Regions from separate parts of the Virgibacillus sp. Bac332 genome, predicted to be linked through region 1. Evidence: a T-box and tRNA genes for the amino acid it is inferred to sense, from the RefSeq annotation. Region 1 holds a T-box; the other holds one or more tRNA genes.
What was found. The T-box of region 1 lies ahead of argS (arginine--tRNA ligase). A T-box ahead of a tRNA ligase gene usually reads a tRNA of that ligase, here a tRNA-Arg.

Region 1 (10,849 bases):
TCTTTAGACCAAGGGATATAGGCATATAATACACATCGATTATAGTGTAGTAATTCTTCACATTGCTTCATGATATAAGCGAGATCATCTACACCTACACAATCTAATAAAATCGTATTAAATCTATCTAATGTAAGTAATTTTTTCGTAATTGCTTTCTCCTGTCGATCATACTTTGTAATCAAATTACTTATTTGGGAAATATAATTAGCAATTGACGATTGTTCTTGAATAGTGAGCCCGAGTGACCCTTTTATATACAATGCTCCATCAGCTAATGGAAAGCACGGCAATTGATCGAGAAAACCTGGGCTTAATGATGTTTGAAAAGCGTCTGGTACAAAATGAAGACTACCATCAACTTCAGACCGCTTCCAGCTGCTCACAATCGGTGAAACGGCTTGTTGATTTTGTAGTAAATATAGTTCACCAATAGGATAACTTGCTAAATAAGATGTTATTAATATTTGAAAATCATGTGGGATTAGGCCACGTCTATCACGACTACGGTTGTTTGCAGAGGCATATATTTGAAATAACTTAGAAAAGGTTGATGATAAGAATAATATTCCCGATAATAACTGTTCATCTTTCGTTTCATCGTATAAATTTACAAATGCCTTCTCCAAAATGAAATAAAATGCATGTAGCCGTTTTACAGATAATACAGAAATATGACGTTGTATCCAGATGCTTAATAATTGATGAAACGCCAGTTTTGTTTTTAATTGATCGGAACCTGTAATTGTTTCAAAGAAAGAATTTGCAAGTATTCCTATTACTTCTTGTTCGTAATTGGTAAGTAATGAATCTAATTGAAGATGAATGTTCATATTCCCCTGCAATTGTTGCTTATGTGTCCTGATAAATCGTTTAAAATCCTCATTGGATATTTCTGGAATGAAATGAGCATGCTGTGTCAATTCTATTCTAACCCCCTTTATACCAAAACTTCCTATATTTGAACGGTATTTTATGACTATTTTCCCTCTATTCATAGGATATTCCTTTTTTCATATGCCATATACAATTTATATAACGTACGTATACCATTTTCGATAAATACGCATGAACACCAGTCGATTATCTATACTAAGAAAAGAATTACGAGAAATAGTCACAAAACTTGAATGCCGTAATACATCATCATGGAGTTACGGAATCACCATTATTATAAGAAAAATAATTTAGAAAGTACAAATTTTAAACTAATCATCCTATAGTTTTATTTGTATCCCTTCTTAAGGAGGTGTCTTTAGATAACTAGTAATGTATACATTACTAACAATAATAAAACCCTATTCATATAACTAGAAAGGACGATCGTGATGAAGCTAGAGAATAAAGTAGCCATCATTACAGGAGGAGGAACTGGAATTGGTAAGAAGACAGCCCTATTGTTTGCTAACGAAGGGGCGAAATTAGTCATCACAGATATTAACGAAGAATCTGGTAGAAAAACAGTAGACGAAATAAAAGCGTTAGGTTCGGAAGGGATTTTCATTAAGCATGATGTAAGTAATGAAGAGGATTGGAAGCAAGTAATTAATGAAACTATAAACCATTTCAGCACAATTGATGTGTTATTTAATAATGCTGGCATCTATATTATTAAACCACTTGTAGAAACTGAATTAGAAGAATGGAACCGTCTTATGTCGATTAACGTTACTGGTGTATTCTTGGGTATGAAACATGCTGTTCCAGTAATGGCAAAACAAAAAAGTGGGTCTGTCATTAATGCTTCCTCTGTAGCAGGGCTTAACGGTGCGCCAGGCCATGTTCTATATGGAGCTAGCAAAGGTGCTGTACGTATAATGACGAAGGATATTGCTATGGAGTATGCAAATACTGGAGTGCGCGTAAATTCTATCCATCCCGGTTATATTGAGACAGCAATGGCTAACTATGCAACTGAACAAACTGGTCATTCCAAAGAAGAATTAGACAAAACCTATCCACTTGGAAGAATGGGAAAGCCTGAAGAAGTAGCTAAAATGGTGCTATTTCTTGCTTCAGATGATGCTTCCTTCTCAACAGGAGCTGAGTTTGTAATTGATGGTGGAGCAACAGTAAACTAAAAGGAGTTTTTCAAATGAAATTAGCAGAAAAAATAGCAATTATTACTGGTGGCGCTAGCGGTATTGGAGAAGCAACTGTGCGATTATTTGTACAGGAAGGTGCTAAAGTAGCAATAGCGGACTTTTCAGACCATGGTCAAGAAATCTCGGATGAGCTGAATCAAAAAGGATATGAAACCATCTTTATAAAAACCGATGTTTCCAACGAGGAACATACAAAAAATATGATTAATCAAACGGTACGACATTTTGGCAGAGTGGACATTATGTTTGCAAATGCTGGAATTGCGAATGACGCAAATATCCATGAGCTATCCTACGATAAGTGGAAAAAAACAATTGATATTAATTTATCAGGCGTTTATCTTTCCGATAAATACGCCATTGAGCAAATGCGGCAGCAGGAGGATGGTGGAGTTATTGTAAATAGCGGGTCCATTCACAGCTTCGTAGGGAAGGATAGTGTAACCGCCTATTCCGCAGCAAAAGGTGGTGTAAAACTACTTACCCAAACATTAGGTATTGCTTACGCCAAAGAAGGCATACGTGTTAATGCTATTTGCCCAGGGTACATTGATACTCCATTAATCGCCAAATCTTCGCCAGAAGTAAAGGACCATCTTGTTAGTCTCCATCCAATGGGAAGACTGGGTAAAGCAGAAGAAGTTGCTAAATCCGTGTTGTTTTTAGCAAGTGACGATGCCTCATTTATTGCTGGAACAACTCTATTAGTAGACGGTGGCTATACTGCGCAATAAGCTAAAAATAAACATAAAGCGTAATGTTAACAATGCTTTAGTAGAATATTCATAGAAACGACCTGTCCCAATAACTGCTTTAAAAGCACAACTAGCTATGTCAGACTTCCATATGAGTTTCACACGCCAATTATAGTATGGATTAGTCTAAGGGCCAGTGCCGTTTCTATTTTACATACTAGTTACTACCAGTCCAGCAATGACGAGTCTTTTAGTGGGCAATTTCTAAATCTGTTAACGAAAAATGAAACATACGCTCAAAATTTTCTTCATTATTTACAGATTATCCAGATCCATTGAGCGAATAAGTAATATCTGTCACTTTATGATGATTATCATATGGAACCCAGCCAAATCTTAGATGATGCTCGAAAATAAATCTATTAAATGTATTCGTCGCTTTAGTCGCTTCGAATGTTTTTATTTCCTCAATCATGCTTTTCCAATCATTTGGCAATTTACGTATACCATAAGAAGACGTATCAAGCGATATTTTATCCTTCATCTGTATGGCTGGATGATAATTAGTTCCAGAATAGCCTCGTTTTTTCTTCAGAAAAAAATCCAATGCTGCCACTTGGTCACGAGGATCTAAATTCCATACAAAATAATACGTTTCGGGATTATTCTCCTCTATTTTTAACACACGTGGTCGGAGATTAATCTTAACCCAATTCAATTTCCATTGATTTCTTTTCCATTCCCAGTAACTTCCTGAATACGTTTGATTTTCTGTAATAAATGGGACGAAGAAATGCCGTTCATCAATTTTTATTACATCTTGAACTTGTTTTACGTTACTCTTAAAGATGCTATTTCACACCACTTTCCAGAATGGTGAATATTTGACGATCACAATTAATTTCAGCCATCGCCCCATATGGTAGAACGATTTTGGGTTCCGTATGACCAAAATTCAAGTTATAAAGGATAGGTAAATCTTCTAATTGATACTCTTGCATGACTAACTGAATAACTTCTTTATATTCTGCAAAATAAGCTTCATCTTTTGGTTTCCCAAAAACGATTCCGTTAGCAGCCTGCAAAATACCCTGTGCCGCATAGTTGCGTAACCAAGATTTCAAGAGATCTGGGGATGACTTGACCTCAGAAGTTTCGAAGAATATAATACTATCTTCCCAGTCCTTCTTAGCAGGCCAGAGCTCTGTTCCTTTTGCAATCTCCAAAACTTCTATACACCCTCCAATTAATCTACCAGACACCACTTCAGAGCCTTGAAGCAATTCATATCCATTATTATGTTGCATTGTTCTTTGTATCTGATTATTGGATTCAACTGCCCAATCTAAATATTCACTCGTCCATGCTTTAGCTGGCTTAATTTCACCTATAGGCTCTCGTGAAAATAACGTTTGTTTAATAGATTCAACAGTATACGCGTGCATTTCTACATTTTCGGCAAAATCAGTTAAAATCGCTGGACCATAGAATGATGTTATTCCTGCTTTATAACAGAACAAATGTGGGATTGTAACATCTGAATATCCTAGTAAAATCTTTGGATTATTTTTCATTACGTCAAAATCAATAAAGGGAAGCAATCGAATACTATCATCTCCACCAATGTTGGCAATAATTGCTTTAATTGACTTATCCTTAAATGCTGTCATTATATCATTAGCACGGGCTTGGGGATTTTTATATACATAATCTGAACCTTTTAGGCTATTAGGCATAGCCACCACTTCTAAACCAAATACATCTTCCAAACGTTTGACTCCCTGCTCATAACGGCGTCTTAATTCTGGATCACCAGCACCTCCCCAACTCGGACTTATAGTAGCAATACGATCTCCCTTTTTTAACATTTCTGGCTTTTTTAACATAAAACCACCACCCTGACTTTTCTGAGAGAGTTACCTTTCGTATGTATTGCTGCACGAGACTTTTTTATATATCAACATTTAATTGCTTCTGTAAATATTCCTCCACACTAGGTTGACCTGATGGATGATTCAGAACCGTATCCACCCAGCTATCCCTCTCAAAGCTCATTAGCTTAAGATCCCAACAGCATGCAATTAAGCTTGTATTAGTATATTCTTTAAACATATTTGGCTCCTCCTTGGTAGATATGTATACATGATGTTGAAGCTCATTTTCATTTGACCACCAATCGACAAATATAAAATTAGCATCCTTGCCATCGTGAACGCCGACAAAACCAGCTCCATACCGATTTTCAGTAATTGCAGGAACAGGCAAGCTTTGCTGTGCTATTTCTTTAGCCTTGCTAATTAAGTCATGACTCGGGAGATCATTTTTATAGGAAATGCCATACATTTTAATTTTCCAATCGTTGATCTCCCATAATTCTAGAAAACGAATTGGCCTTTTTTGATAACTTTCCGATAGTTCGATCAATAACCTCATTCCTTTCCTTATATAAATAACAGAACGATGCTTCTACACAATCTCTAATCCCTAAAATAATTTTGTGTAAATTAGTATTTTTCTGATTTTATTACATGTAAGATAGCTTGTTCATCTTCATTATAACATTTTAATAATTTCAATATTAGTCTGTATTTTCTTTTAATCTTCTATATAATTCAATACACAGGAAGGTGAGATAAATGATCGATGATCGAATTTCTACATCTTTCATTTCACATAATCTTCGTAAAATTGGACTTATATCTCTTCGTAACTTTCCGTATATAACTTTTTGTCTATACTTTAGAATAAACACGATACGGTACTTACCATTTCACATTGTGTTGTGATAAATAATGTTACTCAACAAGAGTTGATCTCCTCTCGTTAGCGACCATTTTCTATTATAACCTTTGGAGATTTTTCTTTTACAACCCTACAAAGTTCATTTTTACTCAGGCAGAGCCTTTGGATTTTAAAGAAGTAATAAAAAAAGGCTGGGACAAAACACAACGTCTTTACTCAAAATGAATAATCATATTATCAATAGGAGTATTATCGCCGCACCGTGAAACTATACTCGCTTTCCGTGGGTACGGCCTCAGTCAGCTAACTTGGTAAAGAAAAACACGTTACCAAGTGGATCTTTGGACTCGTGCTGTTCCTGCCGGAGTCTCGCCTATTTCAGGTACTAAATTAATTATTCCAATTTAAACTTACCGTTCGTTTTTTATTGTTTCTTCATTCTTTTGTCTTAGCCTCTTTACCCGCGACACCACTTTCGAATCCTTTACTTAAAAACGCCTTCAGTTAAATATTTTTCATAACCTGCTCATTTGAAGTATATGCGTAAACAGCTTGCCAGTCTTCCTGTCAAAAAACACGGATTAATAACCGTTCTGTTTGGATATATAGTGAAACTTCAATCAGTTGGGGGTTTTGTTTATCCCCCACTGATTGTAAGTATCGCAAGGGTATGAGCTAAAGGCCGCCTTTGAACCAATCGGACATTTACTGACATCCGATCCCCCTCTTATGCATATATTGGTTTCTCTTTATTGCTTGAAGAGGGGATCTTACTGCCAATGATATGTGGGATAAAAATCCAGAATTTAGAGAAATGGTCCGTATCGGCAAATCATTGGGTATACACGTAGACTGCAGGAAAATACTCGATAGGCTCCGATATGTGATACTTACCATTACCAGACTATAACTCTCAGAACCCTCGGCATAGCAAACTGTTTTCTAAACCATTAATAATGGAAGAAGTCACATCTGTTCTGGTGCTTTTATTCCCAATAGGCGCAATCCTTCTTTAATTACGACCGCAGTACAGTGGACAAGTGCAATTCTCTGCTCTTGTTGTTCATCTTCAGTTAATATTTGTTGATTAGCATAATATTTGTTGAATTCTCTACAAAGGTCTAATAAATAACTTGCTAATATAGATGGCTTTCCTTGATCAAGACAATGTTGAATATTAAATGGAAAATTATATAACTGTTTGATTACCGACCAGCTATTTTCTTCCTCTAACCCTATAATATTTCCCGCCATAACTTTTTCACTCTTACGTAATATTGAGCATGCTCGTGCATGTGTATACTGAATGTATGGCCCTGTTGCTCCTTCAAACCGAAGCATTTCTTCAAGAGAAAACTCTACATTATGTTGTCGATCTGTTTTCAAATCATGAAATATAACAGCACCGATACCAACATCTTTGGCAATTTCTGATTGGTTCTCTAGGTTGGGATTTCTATCTTTTATTTTTTCTGCTGCTAACATCACTGCTTCTTCCAACACTTTCTCTAATAAAACCACTTTTCCTTTTCTAGTAGACATTTTCTTACCATCTTTTAGAATAAATCCAAAAGGTAAATGTTGCATATTCCCTGCCCAATTTAATCCTAGTTTCTTAAGTACTAGGAACACTTGTTGAAAATGCAAGCTTTGTTCGTGTCCTACGACATAAATAGATTTTGCAAATTGATACTTGTTATAACGATAAATTGCAGCAGTTAAGTCTCTCGTAGCATAAAGTGTTGCACCATCTGATTTTTTGATAAGACAGGGTGGCAAATCATGTTCATCAAGACGAACAACATCTGCTCCATCGGACTTAGTTAACAAACCTTTAGACTTTAATATATTTACTGTTTCATCCATTTTATCATTATAAAATGCTTCTCCATCATAGGAATCAAAGTATACGTCAAGCAAGTCATATATCTTTTTAAATTCTTTTAATGATTCTTCCTTAAACCAATTCCATAACTTTGTTGCTTTAACATCCCTTTTTTCCAATTTTAAAAACCACTTTCTTGCTTCAGTCTCTAAGGATTGATCGTTATTAGCTTCTTTATGAAAATTCACATAAAGATTTAGTAACTCCTGAATTGGATTTACCTCAATTTGCTCATCATCTCCCCAGTAATAATAAGCAGCAATTAGTTTTCCAAATTGCGTACCCCAGTCACCAAGATGATTAATTCTTACCGGGTTATAACCACATTTTTCTAAAATGTTTGCATAGGAATTACCTATCACGGTTGAGCGCAAATGTCCCATAGAAAAAGGCTTTGCAATATTTGGAGAAGAAAAATCAATTGTAATATTCTCGCCATTACCTATTTTTAATGATCCAAATCTACTTCCTTGCTGTAATATAGTATTCATTACATTTTTACTAACTACCGTTTTATTTAGGAAGCAATTGAGATAAGGTCCATTTGCAACCACTTGTTCAAAAAGCGGATGTTTCATTTTAATAGCGATTTTTTTAGCAGTATTAGCGGGATTCTCTTTCACATGTTTGGCAAGAACGAAACATGGAAATGCTAAGTCGCCTTGCTTATTATATTTAGGGATTTCAATTTGCTTCTTTACGTCTAATAGGGTTAATAATTCATTAGAATGTTTCACAATTTCATTAGCAAACACTTGTTTTAATTCCATTTCTCTCTCTCCTTTTATCTAAATAAAAAATCTCGCCTCCATATAGAGACGAGATTTACCCGCGGTACCACCCTGATTATTCCTAAGAATCTGACTTTAATGTATAACGATCATTACCCGTCCATCCCTACTCATGTTCAAGATGGCTTCTCAGAAGTCCGGTTCATTACAACGTAACTATTAGGCTCGCACCATATCCTAACTCGCTTTAGTTACTATCATAATTACTCTCTTCTTCACAGAATTAATTATTATTTTCGTTATCATACCTAAATTACTGCTTACTGTCAATTTTGATTTGATGGTTTTTACCATTCTGTCTTCAAAAGTACATAATAATACTCATCTCACCATTCATCAACATGAGGGATACAAGCATTAAAGAATCTTACTCTTCGCATATCCAGCTTTTCCATCACTGTACATGACGTCATATTTTCTGGCTGATAGGTCGCGGTAATTCTTTATAATTTCAGCTTTTCAAATACGTAGTTCAGAACAGATCGTGCAGCTTGAGTGGCATAACCATGTTTATCCCCCACTTATTGTTCATGCCACAAGGATATGACCTAAAGAGACCTTTGAACAATCGGACATATAACTGGCAGGGGGCTTACTGCCAGTTATATATGGGAGACATTTTCTACGCCTCCTCGTTGCTATGTTCACCCTTAATGTAACCTGATTATTGGTTAGCACTCACGTTGATTTTGACCAGCAACGGATTCTTCCTGCTTTAAAATATCTGAAACTACATCCTGAATCGTAACATTTTCCAATGACTTTTCTAATGCACGCTGCGCGGATGAAAATAATGGCTCAATAGCCGTTTGAATATTTCTTCCAACAAGACAGGAAGGGTTTGGACTTTCATGTCTTCCAAATAAATCTTTTTCTTGGACTACATTAACCGCCTTGTATACATCAAGTAAGGTGATATCAGATAAATCCTTGGCTAGTTCGGCACCAGCCACACCTGGGCGAACGTTTACTAACTGAGCTTTCTTAAGCATACCTATAATTTTTCTTATAACGACGGGATTCGTATTCACACTTTTAGCTATATATTCAGATGTATTAACATCTTCCTGGTTAATTCCAAGTAGAGATAATATATGAATACCAACAGCAAAGCGACTACTAATAGACATAGTGTTTCATTCCTTTAATAGATATTTATTATAATTATATATGATCAAAGTTGTAATAAAAAGAGTTACAATCGTTAAACCTAATAGGAAAAATAATTAAAATAAGCTATTAACGCTTGACAACAATAAACTTGTAACTTATATTATTACATGTAACATAAATAGTTACAAATAATCATTCCTGGAGGTTGTTATAAATGAAGATTGGAATTATTGGTGCTAGCGGTAAATCCGGAAGCCTTATTTTAAAGGAGGCCGTAAAAAGAAACCACGATGTAACAGCAATCGTAAGAGATGCTAAAAAAGTATCGAATGATACAGTGAACGTAATCGAGAAAAATATTTTTGATATAAAAACGGAAGATATAAAGCCTTATGATGTCATAGTTAATGCATTTAATGCACCTCATGGTGAGGAGCACCAGCATATTGATGCTGGTAGAGTATTAATAAACGCACTAAAGCAAGCACCACATACACGATTAATAGTGGTTGGGGGAGCTGGAAGCTTATTTGCTGATGAAAATAAAAGTACGCTCTTATTAGATACCCCTGATTTTCCGAAAGCATACCTTCCTACTGCTTCAAATATGGGAGAAAACCTTAAAGAACTACAAAATACAGCGGGGATTCAATGGACCTATATTAGCCCTGCTGCCATCTTTGATCCAGAAGGTCAACGGACTGGTTCATACCGATTAGGGAAAGACACGCTGATGCTAAATAATAAAGGCGAAAGTTACATTAGCTATGCAGACTATGCCATTAGTGTAGTGGATGAAATCGAAAATCCTCAACATGAAAATGAGCGTTTTACAGTAGTAGGAGAAGCTAAATAAAGATAAACTCAATTACGATCGGAACGTGGAGCTGTTTTGTCCATCAATAAACAAAACAGCTCCATTTATATGTGGGATAAAAAGGGGGAACGTAAACAGTTGAAAAGATCTTATCTAAATCATGTCATCTATATATAAATCTAGAAGATGGTATAGAGGACATAAACTAAAAACTCTGTCCATTCTGATGGAGAACAATACACTTCGCTATCTCCGGTAATATACGTAGCCTCCTTTTAAAAAAGAACACTTTTTTCTGCGTACGATATTATCGCTGCCGAAGGTTACCTTATCCTATCATAAAAAGACATTGTTAAACCCAGATAGTGTCAACGCGAGGGGGCTTACCAGCCACTACAGAGAGCTTAGTTGTACGGACCATCATTTTTATTTTTTAAAAATATACTCTTACATTTAAAATATACTCCTATTATTTCTATATAAGGTATTTTATTGTAATTATGGTACATAATACCCTTTGTTTTCTTAACTATTTTTCATTTGCTGTGGGCCAAAATGCGTGTAAACACTGTCGAATTTCACAACCTTTTGACTTTCTTTGTTGAATCTATTGCATTTTATCACGGAAATAATCATACTTATTTTTGTGTGTTTGAGACTTACGCCCTAACAATTTGTTAATGATGAAAGGAAGATTTAAG
Region 2 (10,849 bases), 960 kb from region 1:
AATAACGCGCTCAATTTCTTTGCTACGGCCAATAACGGGGTCAATATTACCTTCTTTCGCACTTACCGTTAAATCACGAGCAAGTGAATCAAGCGTCGGCGTGTTTGCATTAGATTGTTGACCGCGCCCCTGTCTGTTAGCCTGGGATTCATTACTTCCAAGCAATTGTAGCACTTGTTGTCTAGCTTTATTTAGGCTAACACCTAAATTATTTAATACACGAGCAGCAACACCTTCTCCTTCACGAATAAGACCAAGCAATATATGCTCTGTACCTACATAGGAGTGGCCAAGCTTTCTTGCTTCATCCTGAGATAGCTCCACAACCTTTTTGGCACGGGGTGTATAATGTATTGACTGCATCGGTTGTTTGCCAACACCAATTAGCTTTTCAACCTCTTCTTGTATTTTTGAAATTTCCAGCCCTAAAGATTGCAATGCTTTTGCCGCAATCCCCTCTCCTTCACGTACAAGTCCAAGGAGGATATGTTCTGTACCAATATTATTATGGCCTAATCGTACGGCTTCTTCTTGAGATAAAGCTAACACCTTTTGTGCTCTTTCTGTAAAACGTCCAAACATCATATAAAAAATTCCTCCTATCTATTTCTCTAATTGTAAACGTTGGCGAATAAGTGATGCTCGTAATATATCACGTTCATTCGCTGTCAATGTCTTTTTGGCATATTGTTGTAGGAATCCTGGCTGAGTAAGTATCATTAATTCATTGAGGATATTTCGTGAAACATTTTTCACAAGGCCTAAATCAATTCCTAGGCGTACATTAGATAAGCATTTAGCAGCTTCTTTCGACTCCATGATCCTAGCATATTCCAAAACACCAAAGGAACGATAAATTCTATCCTCCATTTTGTCACTTGATTGCTCCATTAATTGTTTTCTAGCATATCTTTCATGCTCTATGAGCTGTTTTACGACACTTTGTAAATCCTCCACAATATCTTCTTCTGATTTTCCAAGTGTAATTTGATTAGATATTTGAAAAATATTACCTTGCGCTTCACTACCTTCTCCATAAATACCGCGGACTACAAGCCCTAACTGATTAATGGCAGGTATCATACGATTTATTTGTTTTGTTAAAACAAGAGCTGGTAGATGCATCATGACAGATGCACGCATCCCAGTACCTACATTAGTAGGGCAGCTCGTAAGGTATCCTCTTGTTTCATCAAAGGCATAATTAATTTTTTCTTCTAACCAATCATCAAATTCAAATGCCTTTTGCAACGCCTTAGATAATTGAAATCCTGGAAAGTACAGTTGCAAACGAATATGATCTTCCTCGTTGATCATCAAGGACACCTGTTCATTCTCAGAAATAAGTGTTGCAGCTGACTCTGAGTGCTTTGCCAATAATGGGCTGATTAAATGTTTTTCTACTAATACGCGTTTCTCAACTGCTGATAAGTCCCGGATAGAAATAAAGGAAATATTCTTATACTCGCTAAATGACTGATTTTCATATTTCTCTTTAAAGAAATTCCTTATTTCTTCTAATTGATTTGGCTCAGCAAGAATTGGATAAGCAATATTTGCAAAGTTCCTTGCAAGGCGAATACGACTACTTAGTACAATATCGCTATCTGGTCCTTCCTCCCTCATCCAAGGGCTAATAGCCTTATTCATAAATTGCTGTAGTGTCATGTATGATCACCTGCTCCCGAATCATCTTGCGCATGATTTAACGCTTTAATTTTATCTCTTATTTTAGCAGCCTCTTCAAATTCCTCATTCTCCACCAGCGTTTTTAGTTTTACTTTTAATTCTTCTGCTTGCTTCTTCTTATGCAAATCCCCACCTTGGCGTTTAGGGATTTTTCCGCTATGCTTTGTATTACCAGCATGTACTCGTCGGAAAATAGGGTCCAGACGATGATTAAACGTTTCGTAGCAAAGCGCACATCCAAATTTCCCTATTTGTTTGAATTCCGAGAAGGTCATTTCACATTTAGGACACTGTAGCTCTTTTACTTGCTGATAGGCTGACCCTTGAGGTCCCGCCATATTTGATGTATCAAAGTTAAAGAGCCCAGAAAGTAAATTATGCAATGAATATCCATCTTCTGGATATGTCAAATATCCTTTTTCTTTTGCACAAACTTTACATACATGCACTTCCATCTTTTGTCCCTGAATCAATTGTGTAAAGTGCAGTGTAGCAGGTCGTTCATGACATTCCTGGCATTCCATTTGCATTCCCCCCTACTTATTCAAATACTTTAGCGTATTCAGCATCGTTGTAAGTATGCGCGCACGAATTTCATCTCGTAACGGCAATTGAAATGCGAGTGTATTTCTATCAATAGCACTCAGCATAATTTTTGCTTCGCGTTCTGTAATAAGATTTTCTTCCAATAGCCTTTCTAACACATCGACAGATTTTTGTTGAGAAACTGTTGGATTAATCATTTCAATTATTTCATTGATTAATTCTGATTTATCTTGATGAATTACTCGCATAATACGAATATATCCACCACCACCACGTTTACTCTCCACTATATATCCTTTTTCCACAGTAAAGCGCGTATTAATCACATAATTTATCTGTGAGGGGACACATTGAAATTGATCAGCGATCTCGCTTCGTTTAATTTCAATCACATTTTTTCCTTTAGCCTGAAGTATCTGTTTTAAATAATTTTCTATCACATCTGAAATATTACTCATATGCCCACCCCCTTTTTAGCTGCATCCTTTGACTTTGACTATCTTTGACTTTACCTTTATTATACGTCAAAATCGAGAAGATGCAAATACCTTGTTCTATGTTTATTCTAGACAAAAATCACCATTACGAAACCTATGAATGAACGAGATCTCTATCATTTCTTCTATTAAAAAAAGAACCTTACACCATATTATATGTTGTAAAGTTCTTCTAGCAGCCCCATTTACTTAAGCTCAGATATATTTTTCACATGATCTACTTTAGAAATTTCCTCAAATAAAGAAATTCGATCTAGATCTGGCTTTCTTTCTATTTTAATAAAAATATTTCGCAAGTCGTTTTCTATTTTAATAATCTCTACTTTTTTTATGGTTAAATCGAATTTTTCCAACGCTGAAACAAGCTCATTCACCTTTAGATCGGGTAAGGTGACAATCTCAATTAAGTGGGAAGTCCCCCCCTTTGTAAATAGTCGCTCAAAATTATTAAGAAAAATTAAACTTAGTAAAATGATAAATGTCGTAAAAACAGCAGCTGCGTACATGCCGGCACCAACCACAAGCCCTATACCAGCAACTGTCCATATGGAAGCAGCAGTTGTTAAACCGCGAATTGCGCCACCATAAACAATAATTGTTCCTGCTCCCAGAAAACCTATCCCGCTTATTACATAGGATGGTATTCTCGCAGGATCGAATCGAACGTTATCATACTCCATAAATGACTCAAATCCAAATAAGGAAAGTAGCATCATTAAACAGGCTCCGACCCCAACTAAGATATGTGTGCGAAAACCGGCTGAATGATTCTTTACTTCTCTTTCAAATCCAATTAACCCAGAAAGAACTAACGCAATTAATACACGTAACATAATAAGATAAAAATGATCACCCAATAATTCGTCTAAAAAAGCTTGCAATTTTCGCACCCCCCTGTCCATTTTTCCCTTCATTTTACATGAATCTAAATAAAAGGTATAGTGGCATCTTTTTATATTTTTCTCTTATATATATGATTAAACCTTGCTATTTATCATAATACTACTGGCCAAATATTTTACATAAGAACAAATGGAGCGAGTCAACGGAGGTAAAGGAATCACGGTGAGCTTGCGAGCCGATGATGACTTAGATTAGGGTTATTCGTGAAGTTACCTTGTTTCTGGGTGCTAGAGCCGGGTGGACGCGGCTCAACACGCCCATATTTATACACAGGATCAAATTTAATTAACTCCTAGACTACAAAAAAGACTGAGTAAAAAAATTCACTCAGTCTTCCTTCTTGTTCGCCTGGCGGCGTCCTACTCTTGCAGGGGCAAAGCCCCAACTACCATCGGCGCTGGAGAGCTTAACTTCTGTGTTCGGCATGGGAACAGGTGTGACCTCTCCGCTATTGCTACCAGACCTAAAGGATGTAGATCGTTCTGTGTTGTTTCAGAACGTCCTTCTTCTTAAGGACAAGTTATATTATATGCAGTTTCCTGAGAAAATGCAAGGATTTTTTTGTACCCTAAAAACTAAATAAGAGATCATTCAACGACAACCAAAAGAAGTTAGTTAAGTCCTCGATCGATTAGTATCCGTCAGCTCCACGTGTCACCACGCTTCCACCTCGAACCTATCAACCTCATCATCTCTGAGGGATCTTACTCACTTGAAGTGATGGGAAGTCTCATCTTGAGGGGGGCTTCATGCTTAGATGCTTTCAGCACTTATCCCTGCCACACGTAGCTACCCAGCTATGCTCCTGGCGGAACAACTGGTACACCAGCGGTGTGTCCATCCCGGTCCTCTCGTACTAAGGACAGCTCCTCTCAAACTTCCAACGCCCACGACGGATAGGGACCGAACTGTCTCACGACGTTCTGAACCCAGCTCGCGTACCGCTTTAATGGGCGAACAGCCCAACCCTTGGGACCGACTACAGCCCCAGGATGCGATGAGCCGACATCGAGGTGCCAAACCTCCCCGTCGATGTGAACTCTTGGGGGAGATAAGCCTGTTATCCCCGGGGTAGCTTTTATCCGTTGAGCGATGGCCCTTCCATGCGGAACCACCGGATCACTAAGCCCGACTTTCGTCCCTGCTCGACTTGTAGGTCTCGCAGTCAAGCTCCCTTCTGCCTTTACACTCTGCGAATGATTTCCAACCATTCTGAGGGAACCTTTGGGCGCCTCCGTTACCTTTTGGGAGGCGACCGCCCCAGTCAAACTGCCCGCCTGACACTGTCTCCGAACCGGATCACGGTCCTGGGTTAGAAGGTTCGTACAGCCAGGGTGGTATCCCACGGATGCCTCCACGTAAGCTAGCGCTCACGATTCGATGGCTCCCACCTATCCTGTACAAGCTGTACCAACATTCAATATCAGGCTACAGTAAAGCTCCACGGGGTCTTTCCGTCCTGTCGCGGGTAATGTGCATCTTCACACATAGTATAATTTCACCGGGTCTCTCGTTGAGACAGTGCCCAAGTCGTTGCACCTTTCGTGCGGGTCGGAACTTACCCGACAAGGAATTTCGCTACCTTAGGACCGTTATAGTTACGGCCGCCGTTTACTGGGGCTTCGGTTCTACGCTTCGCACAAAAGTGCTAACGCTTCCCCTTAACCTTCCAGCACCGGGCAGGTGTCAGCCCCTATACTTCGCCTTTCGGCTTCGCAGAGACCTGTGTTTTTGCTAAACAGTCGCTTGGGCCTATTCACTGCGGCTCCTCGGCAAAGGAGCACCCCTTCTCCCGAAGTTACGGGGTCATTTTGCCGAGTTCCTTAACGAGAGTTCTCCCGCTCACCTTAGGATTCTCTCCTCGCCTACCTGTGTCGGTTTGCGGTACGGGCACCTATGAACTCACTAGAGGCTTTTCTTGGCAGTGTGAAATCAGGAACTTCGGTACTCTATTTCCCTCCCCGTTACAGCTTGAAATCGTCGAACGGATTTGCCTATTCGACTTCCTCACTGCTTGGGCGCACACATCCATCGGTGCGCTTTCCTTATCCTTCTGCGTCCCCCCATCGTTCAAACGCTCATGAGGTGGTACAGGAATATCTACCTGTTGTCCATCGCCTACGCCTTTCGGCCTCGGCTTAGGTCCCGACTAACCCTGAGAGGACGAGCCTTCCTCAGGAAACCTTAGGCATTCGGTGAAAGAGATTCTCACTCTTTTTTCGCTACTCATACCGGCATTCTCACTTCTAAGCGCTCCACCAGTCCTCACGGTCTGACTTCACAGCACTTAGAACGCTCTCCTACCATTGTTCGTAAGAACAATCCGCAGCTTCGGTGATACGTTTAGCCCCGGTACATTTTCGGCGCAGAGTCACTCGACCAGTGAGCTATTACGCACTCTTTAAATGGTGGCTGCTTCTAAGCCAACATCCTGGTTGTCTAAGCAACTCCACATCCTTTTCCACTTAACGTATACTTTGGGACCTTAGCTGGCGGTCTGGGCTGTTTCCCTTTCGACTATGAACCTTATCACCCATAGTCTGACTCCCAAGGCAAAGTAGCTGGCATTCGGAGTTTGACTGAATTCGGTAACCCGGTGAGGGCCCCTAGTCCAATCAGTGCTCTACCTCCAGTACTCGTTCCTTGAGGCTAGCCCTAAAGCTATTTCGGAGAGAACCAGCTATCTCCGTGTTCGATTGGCATTTCACCCCTACCCACACCTCATCCCCGCATTTTTCAACATACGTGGGTTCGGGCCTCCAGTCAGTGTTACCTGACCTTCACCCTGGACATGGGTAGATCACACGGTTTCGGGTCTACGACCGCATACTATGTCGCCCTATTCAGACTCGCTTTCGCTGCGGCTCCGTGTCTTCCACTTAACCTTGCATACGATCGTAACTCGCCGGTCCATTCTACAAAAGGTACGCCGTCACCCATTAACGGGCTTCGACTACTTGTAGGCACACGGTTTCAGGTTCTCTTTCACTCCCCTCCCGGGGTGCTTTTCACCTTTCCCTCACGGTACTGGTTCACTATCGGTCACTAGGGAGTATTTAGCCTTGGGAGATGGTCCTCCCGGATTCCGACGGAATTCCACGTGTTCCGCCGTACTCAGGATCCACTCCGGAGGAAATTCTCTTTCGATTACAGGGCTCTTACCTCCTATGGCGGATCTTTCCAGATCGCTTCATCTAAAGAATTTCTTGGTAACTCCAATGGAGTGTCCTACAACCCCAGAAGGCAAGCCTTCTGGTTTGGGCTAATTCCGTTTCGCTCGCCGCTACTCAGGAAATCGCGTTTGCTTTCTCTTCCTCCGGGTACTGAGATGTTTCAGTTCCCCGGGTATGCCTCCTCTACCCTATGTATTCAGATAGAAGTACTGCTCCATTACGAACAGTGGGTTCCCCCATTCGGAAATTCCCGGATCAACGTCTACTTACGACTCCCCGGGACATATCGGTGTTAGTCCCGTCCTTCATCGGCTCCTAGTGCCAAGGCATCCACCGTGCGCCCTTATTCACTTAACTAGCTTTCTATGAATAAGCGTACTTATTTATCGCCTTAACTTTTGGTTTTCTAGCTTCCGCTCATAGCGATTAGCATGACTTCCTTCCTCTTCGTACGATAAGTCAACATCGATTCACTTACGTTTATCGTGTTTCCTTTATCTCCTGCGAGTCAGTCCAGTCTGTACATCGCTAAACATTCGCTTCCGCTTTTAGTTTGATGTCGTTGTTACTCTTATTTAGTTTTCAAGGTACAAACTTCCACAGGATGTGGTGACTTCTGCGTTCGTCACAGGACGTGACGGATCTTAACAGAAGATCCTTTCACCCTTGAGAGACATCATTTACTCTCTCAAAACTGAACCAAACAACCAAGTATGTCCTTACAAACCATTCGTAAAGAATGGTTCGCGTTCCGTAATTATCCTTAGAAAGGAGGTGATCCAGCCGCACCTTCCGATACGGCTACCTTGTTACGACTTCACCCCAATCATTGGTCCCACCTTCGGCGGCTGGCTCCAAAAGGTTACCTCACCGACTTCGGGTGTTACCAACTCTCGTGGTGTGACGGGCGGTGTGTACAAGGCCCGGGAACGTATTCACCGCGGCATGCTGATCCGCGATTACTAGCGATTCCGGCTTCATGCAGGCGAGTTGCAGCCTGCAATCCGAACTGAGAATGGTTTTATGGGATTTGCTTGACCTCGCGGCTTCGCTGCCCTTTGTTCCATCCATTGTAGCACGTGTGTAGCCCAGGTCATAAGGGGCATGATGATTTGACGTCATCCCCACCTTCCTCCGGTTTGTCACCGGCAGTCACCTTAGAGTGCCCAACTAAATGCTGGCAACTAAGATCAAGGGTTGCGCTCGTTGCGGGACTTAACCCAACATCTCACGACACGAGCTGACGACAACCATGCACCACCTGTCACTCTGTCCCCGAAGGGAACATCCTATCTCTAGGATTGGCAGAGGATGTCAAGACCTGGTAAGGTTCTTCGCGTTGCTTCGAATTAAACCACATGCTCCACCGCTTGTGCGGGCCCCCGTCAATTCTTTTGAGTTTCAGCCTTGCGGCCGTACTCCCCAGGCGGAGTGCTTAATGCGTTAACTTCAGCACTAAGGGGCGGAAACCCCCTAACACCTAGCACTCATCGTTTACGGCGTGGACTACCAGGGTATCTAATCCTGTTCGCTCCCCACGCTTTCGCACCTCAGCGTCAGTTACAGACCAGAGAGTCGCCTTCGCCACTGGTGTTCCTCCACATCTCTACGCATTTCACCGCTACACGTGGAATTCCACTCTCCTCTTCTGTACTCAAGTCCTCCAGTTTCCAATGGCCCTCCACGGTTAAGCCGTGGGCTTTCACATCAGACTTAAAGGACCGCCTGCGCGCGCTTTACGCCCAATAATTCCGGACAACGCTTGCCCCCTACGTATTACCGCGGCTGCTGGCACGTAGTTAGCCGGGGCTTTCTGGTCAGGTACCGTCAAGGTGCCGCCCTATTTGAACGGCACTTGTTCTTCCCTGACAACAGAGTTTTACGATCCGAAAACCTTCATCACTCACGCGGCGTTGCTCCGTCAGACTTTCGTCCATTGCGGAAGATTCCCTACTGCTGCCTCCCGTAGGAGTCTGGGCCGTGTCTCAGTCCCAGTGTGGCCGATCACCCTCTCAGGTCGGCTACGCATCGTCGCCTTGGTAAGCCGTTACCTTACCAACTAGCTAATGCGCCGCGGGCCCATCTGTAAGTGACAGCTAAAAGCCGCCTTTCAACTTCTCGTTATGCAACGAAAAGTATTATCCGGTATTAGCCCCGGTTTCCCGGGGTTATCCCAATCTTACAGGCAGGTTGCCCACGTGTTACTCACCCGTCCGCCGCTCGTTCCACAGGCGTCACCTCCGGAGAGGATCTGCCTGCTTCCCGCGCTCGACTTGCATGTATTAGGCACGCCGCCAGCGTTCGTCCTGAGCCAAGATCAAACTCTCCAAAAAAGTTTGTTCATAATTAACACCGTTAATTATGATGTCTTAGCTTGCTCCAGAAGTTTCCTTCTGGTTATTTTCAAGAAAAAACAGTTGCATGTTTTTCTCTTGACATACTGGTTGTTTTGTTCAGTTTTCAAAGAGCAAATATTGGTGGAGCCTAGCGGGATCGAACCGCTGACCTCCTGCGTGCAAGGCAGGCGCTCTCCCAGCTGAGCTAAGGCCCCATATAATGGTCGGGAAGACAGGATTTGAACCTGCGACCCCATGGTCCCAAACCATGTGCTCTACCAAGCTGAGCTACTTCCCGAAAAAATGGCGCGCCCGAGAGGAGTCGAACCCCTAACCTCTTGATCCGTAGTCAAACGCTCTATCCAATTGAGCTACGGGCGCTTATGGTGCCGAGGGCCGGACTCGAACCGGCACGGTGGAAACCCACCGCAGGATTTTAAGTCCTGTGCGTCTGCCAATTCCGCCACCCCGGCTTGGCTTGGAGCGGAAGACGGGATTCGAACCCGCGACCCCCACCTTGGCAAGGTGATGTTCTACCACTGAACTACTTCCGCAATACAATATATTTTTATGAATGGTGCGGGTGGAGGGAGTCGAACCCCCACGTCCGAAGACACTAGATCCTAAGTCTAGCGCGTCTGCCAGTTCCGCCACACCCGCAAAATTATATTATTATGGTGAGCCATGGAGGATTCGAACCTCCGACCCTCTGATTAAAAGTCAGATGCTCTACCGACTGAGCTAATGGCTCATAAATTTTTAATTCTAGAAGTTCTAGCGAACTAATAACTCGTACATAATTAACAAGTATAATGAAAATGGTGCCGGCCAGAGGACTTGAACCCCCAACCTACTGATTACAAGTCAGTTGCTCTACCAGTTGAGCTAGGCCGGCTTTATGGTGGAGGATGCAGGGCTCGAACCTGCGACCCCTTGCTTGTAAGGCAAGTGCTCTCCCAGCTGAGCTAATCCTCCGATGCACTATGTGCAACGCATAAATAAATTGCGTTTTGAATTAAAAATTAAGTATAATGCCTGGCGGCGTCCTACTCTTGCAGGGGCAAAGCCCCAACTACCATCGGCGCTGGAGAGCTTAACTTCTGTGTTCGGCATGGGAACAGGTGTGACCTCTCCGCTATTGCTACCAGACCTAAAGGATGTAGATCGTTCTGTGTTGTTTCAGAACGTCCTTCTTCTTAAGGACAAGTTATATTATATGCAGTTTCCTGAGAAAATGCAAGGATTTTTTTGTACCCTAAAAACTAAATAAGAGATCATTCAACGACAACCAAAAGAAGTTAGTTAAGTCCTCGATCGATTAGTATCCGTCAGCTCCACGTGTCACCACGCTTCCACCTCGAACCTATCAACCTCATCATCTCTGAGGGATCTTACTCACTTGAAGTGATGGGAAGTCTCATCTTGAGGGGGGCTTCATGCTTAGATGCTTTCAGCACTTATCCCTGCCACACGTAGCTACCCAGCTATGCTCCTGGCGGAACAACTGGTACACCAGCGGTGTGTCCATCCCGGTCCTCTCGTACTAAGGACAGCTCCTCTCAAACTTCCAACGCCCACGACGGATAGGGACCGAACTGTCTCACGACGTTCTGAACCCAGCTCGCGTACCGCTTTAATGGGCGAACAGCCCAACCCTTGGGACCGACTACAGCCCCAGGATGCGATGAGCCGACATCGAGGTGCC

Region 2: it has a tRNA-Arg gene. The T-box ahead of argS (arginine--tRNA ligase) is inferred to sense a tRNA for this amino acid. The anticodon was not compared.

Annotation. Positions count from the first base shown of each region.
Region 1 is NZ_CP033046.1:2,112,000-2,122,848, reverse strand. It holds gene D9782_RS10185 (LuxR C-terminal-related transcriptional regulator) at 1-923, opposite strand, end outside; gene D9782_RS10180 (SDR family NAD(P)-dependent oxidoreductase) at 1,329-2,081, shown strand; gene D9782_RS10175 (SDR family NAD(P)-dependent oxidoreductase) at 2,096-2,839, shown strand; gene D9782_RS10170 (hypothetical protein) at 3,123-3,518, opposite strand; gene D9782_RS10165 (S66 family peptidase) at 3,652-4,686, opposite strand; gene D9782_RS10160 (isochorismatase) at 4,751-5,233, opposite strand; partial or broken gene D9782_RS10155 (IS200/IS605 family transposase) at 5,451-5,555, opposite strand; gene argS (arginine--tRNA ligase) at 6,509-8,197, opposite strand; T-box leader at 8,239-8,446, opposite strand; gene D9782_RS10145 (Rrf2 family transcriptional regulator) at 8,890-9,348, opposite strand; gene D9782_RS10140 (NAD(P)-dependent oxidoreductase) at 9,546-10,187, shown strand; gene D9782_RS10135 (aspartyl-phosphate phosphatase Spo0E family protein) at 10,829-10,849, shown strand, end outside.
Region 2 is NZ_CP033046.1:1,151,588-1,162,436, reverse strand. It holds gene clpC (ATP-dependent protease ATP-binding subunit ClpC) at 1-585, opposite strand, end outside; gene D9782_RS05500 (protein-arginine kinase McsB) at 604-1,668, opposite strand; gene D9782_RS05495 (protein-arginine kinase activator protein McsA) at 1,665-2,213, opposite strand; gene D9782_RS05490 (CtsR family transcriptional regulator) at 2,226-2,693, opposite strand; gene D9782_RS05485 (MgtC/SapB family protein) at 2,918-3,565, opposite strand; rRNA gene rrf (5S ribosomal RNA) at 3,982-4,097, opposite strand; rRNA gene D9782_RS05475 (23S ribosomal RNA) at 4,247-7,165, opposite strand; rRNA gene D9782_RS05470 (16S ribosomal RNA) at 7,576-9,141, opposite strand; tRNA gene D9782_RS05465 (tRNA-Ala) at 9,284-9,359, opposite strand; tRNA gene D9782_RS05460 (tRNA-Pro) at 9,366-9,442, opposite strand; tRNA gene D9782_RS05455 (tRNA-Arg) at 9,449-9,525, opposite strand; tRNA gene D9782_RS05450 (tRNA-Leu) at 9,529-9,617, opposite strand; tRNA gene D9782_RS05445 (tRNA-Gly) at 9,624-9,698, opposite strand; tRNA gene D9782_RS05440 (tRNA-Leu) at 9,720-9,804, opposite strand; tRNA gene D9782_RS05435 (tRNA-Lys) at 9,820-9,895, opposite strand; tRNA gene D9782_RS05430 (tRNA-Thr) at 9,964-10,039, opposite strand; tRNA gene D9782_RS05425 (tRNA-Val) at 10,044-10,119, opposite strand; rRNA gene rrf (5S ribosomal RNA) at 10,178-10,293, opposite strand; rRNA gene D9782_RS05415 (23S ribosomal RNA) at 10,443-10,849, opposite strand, start outside.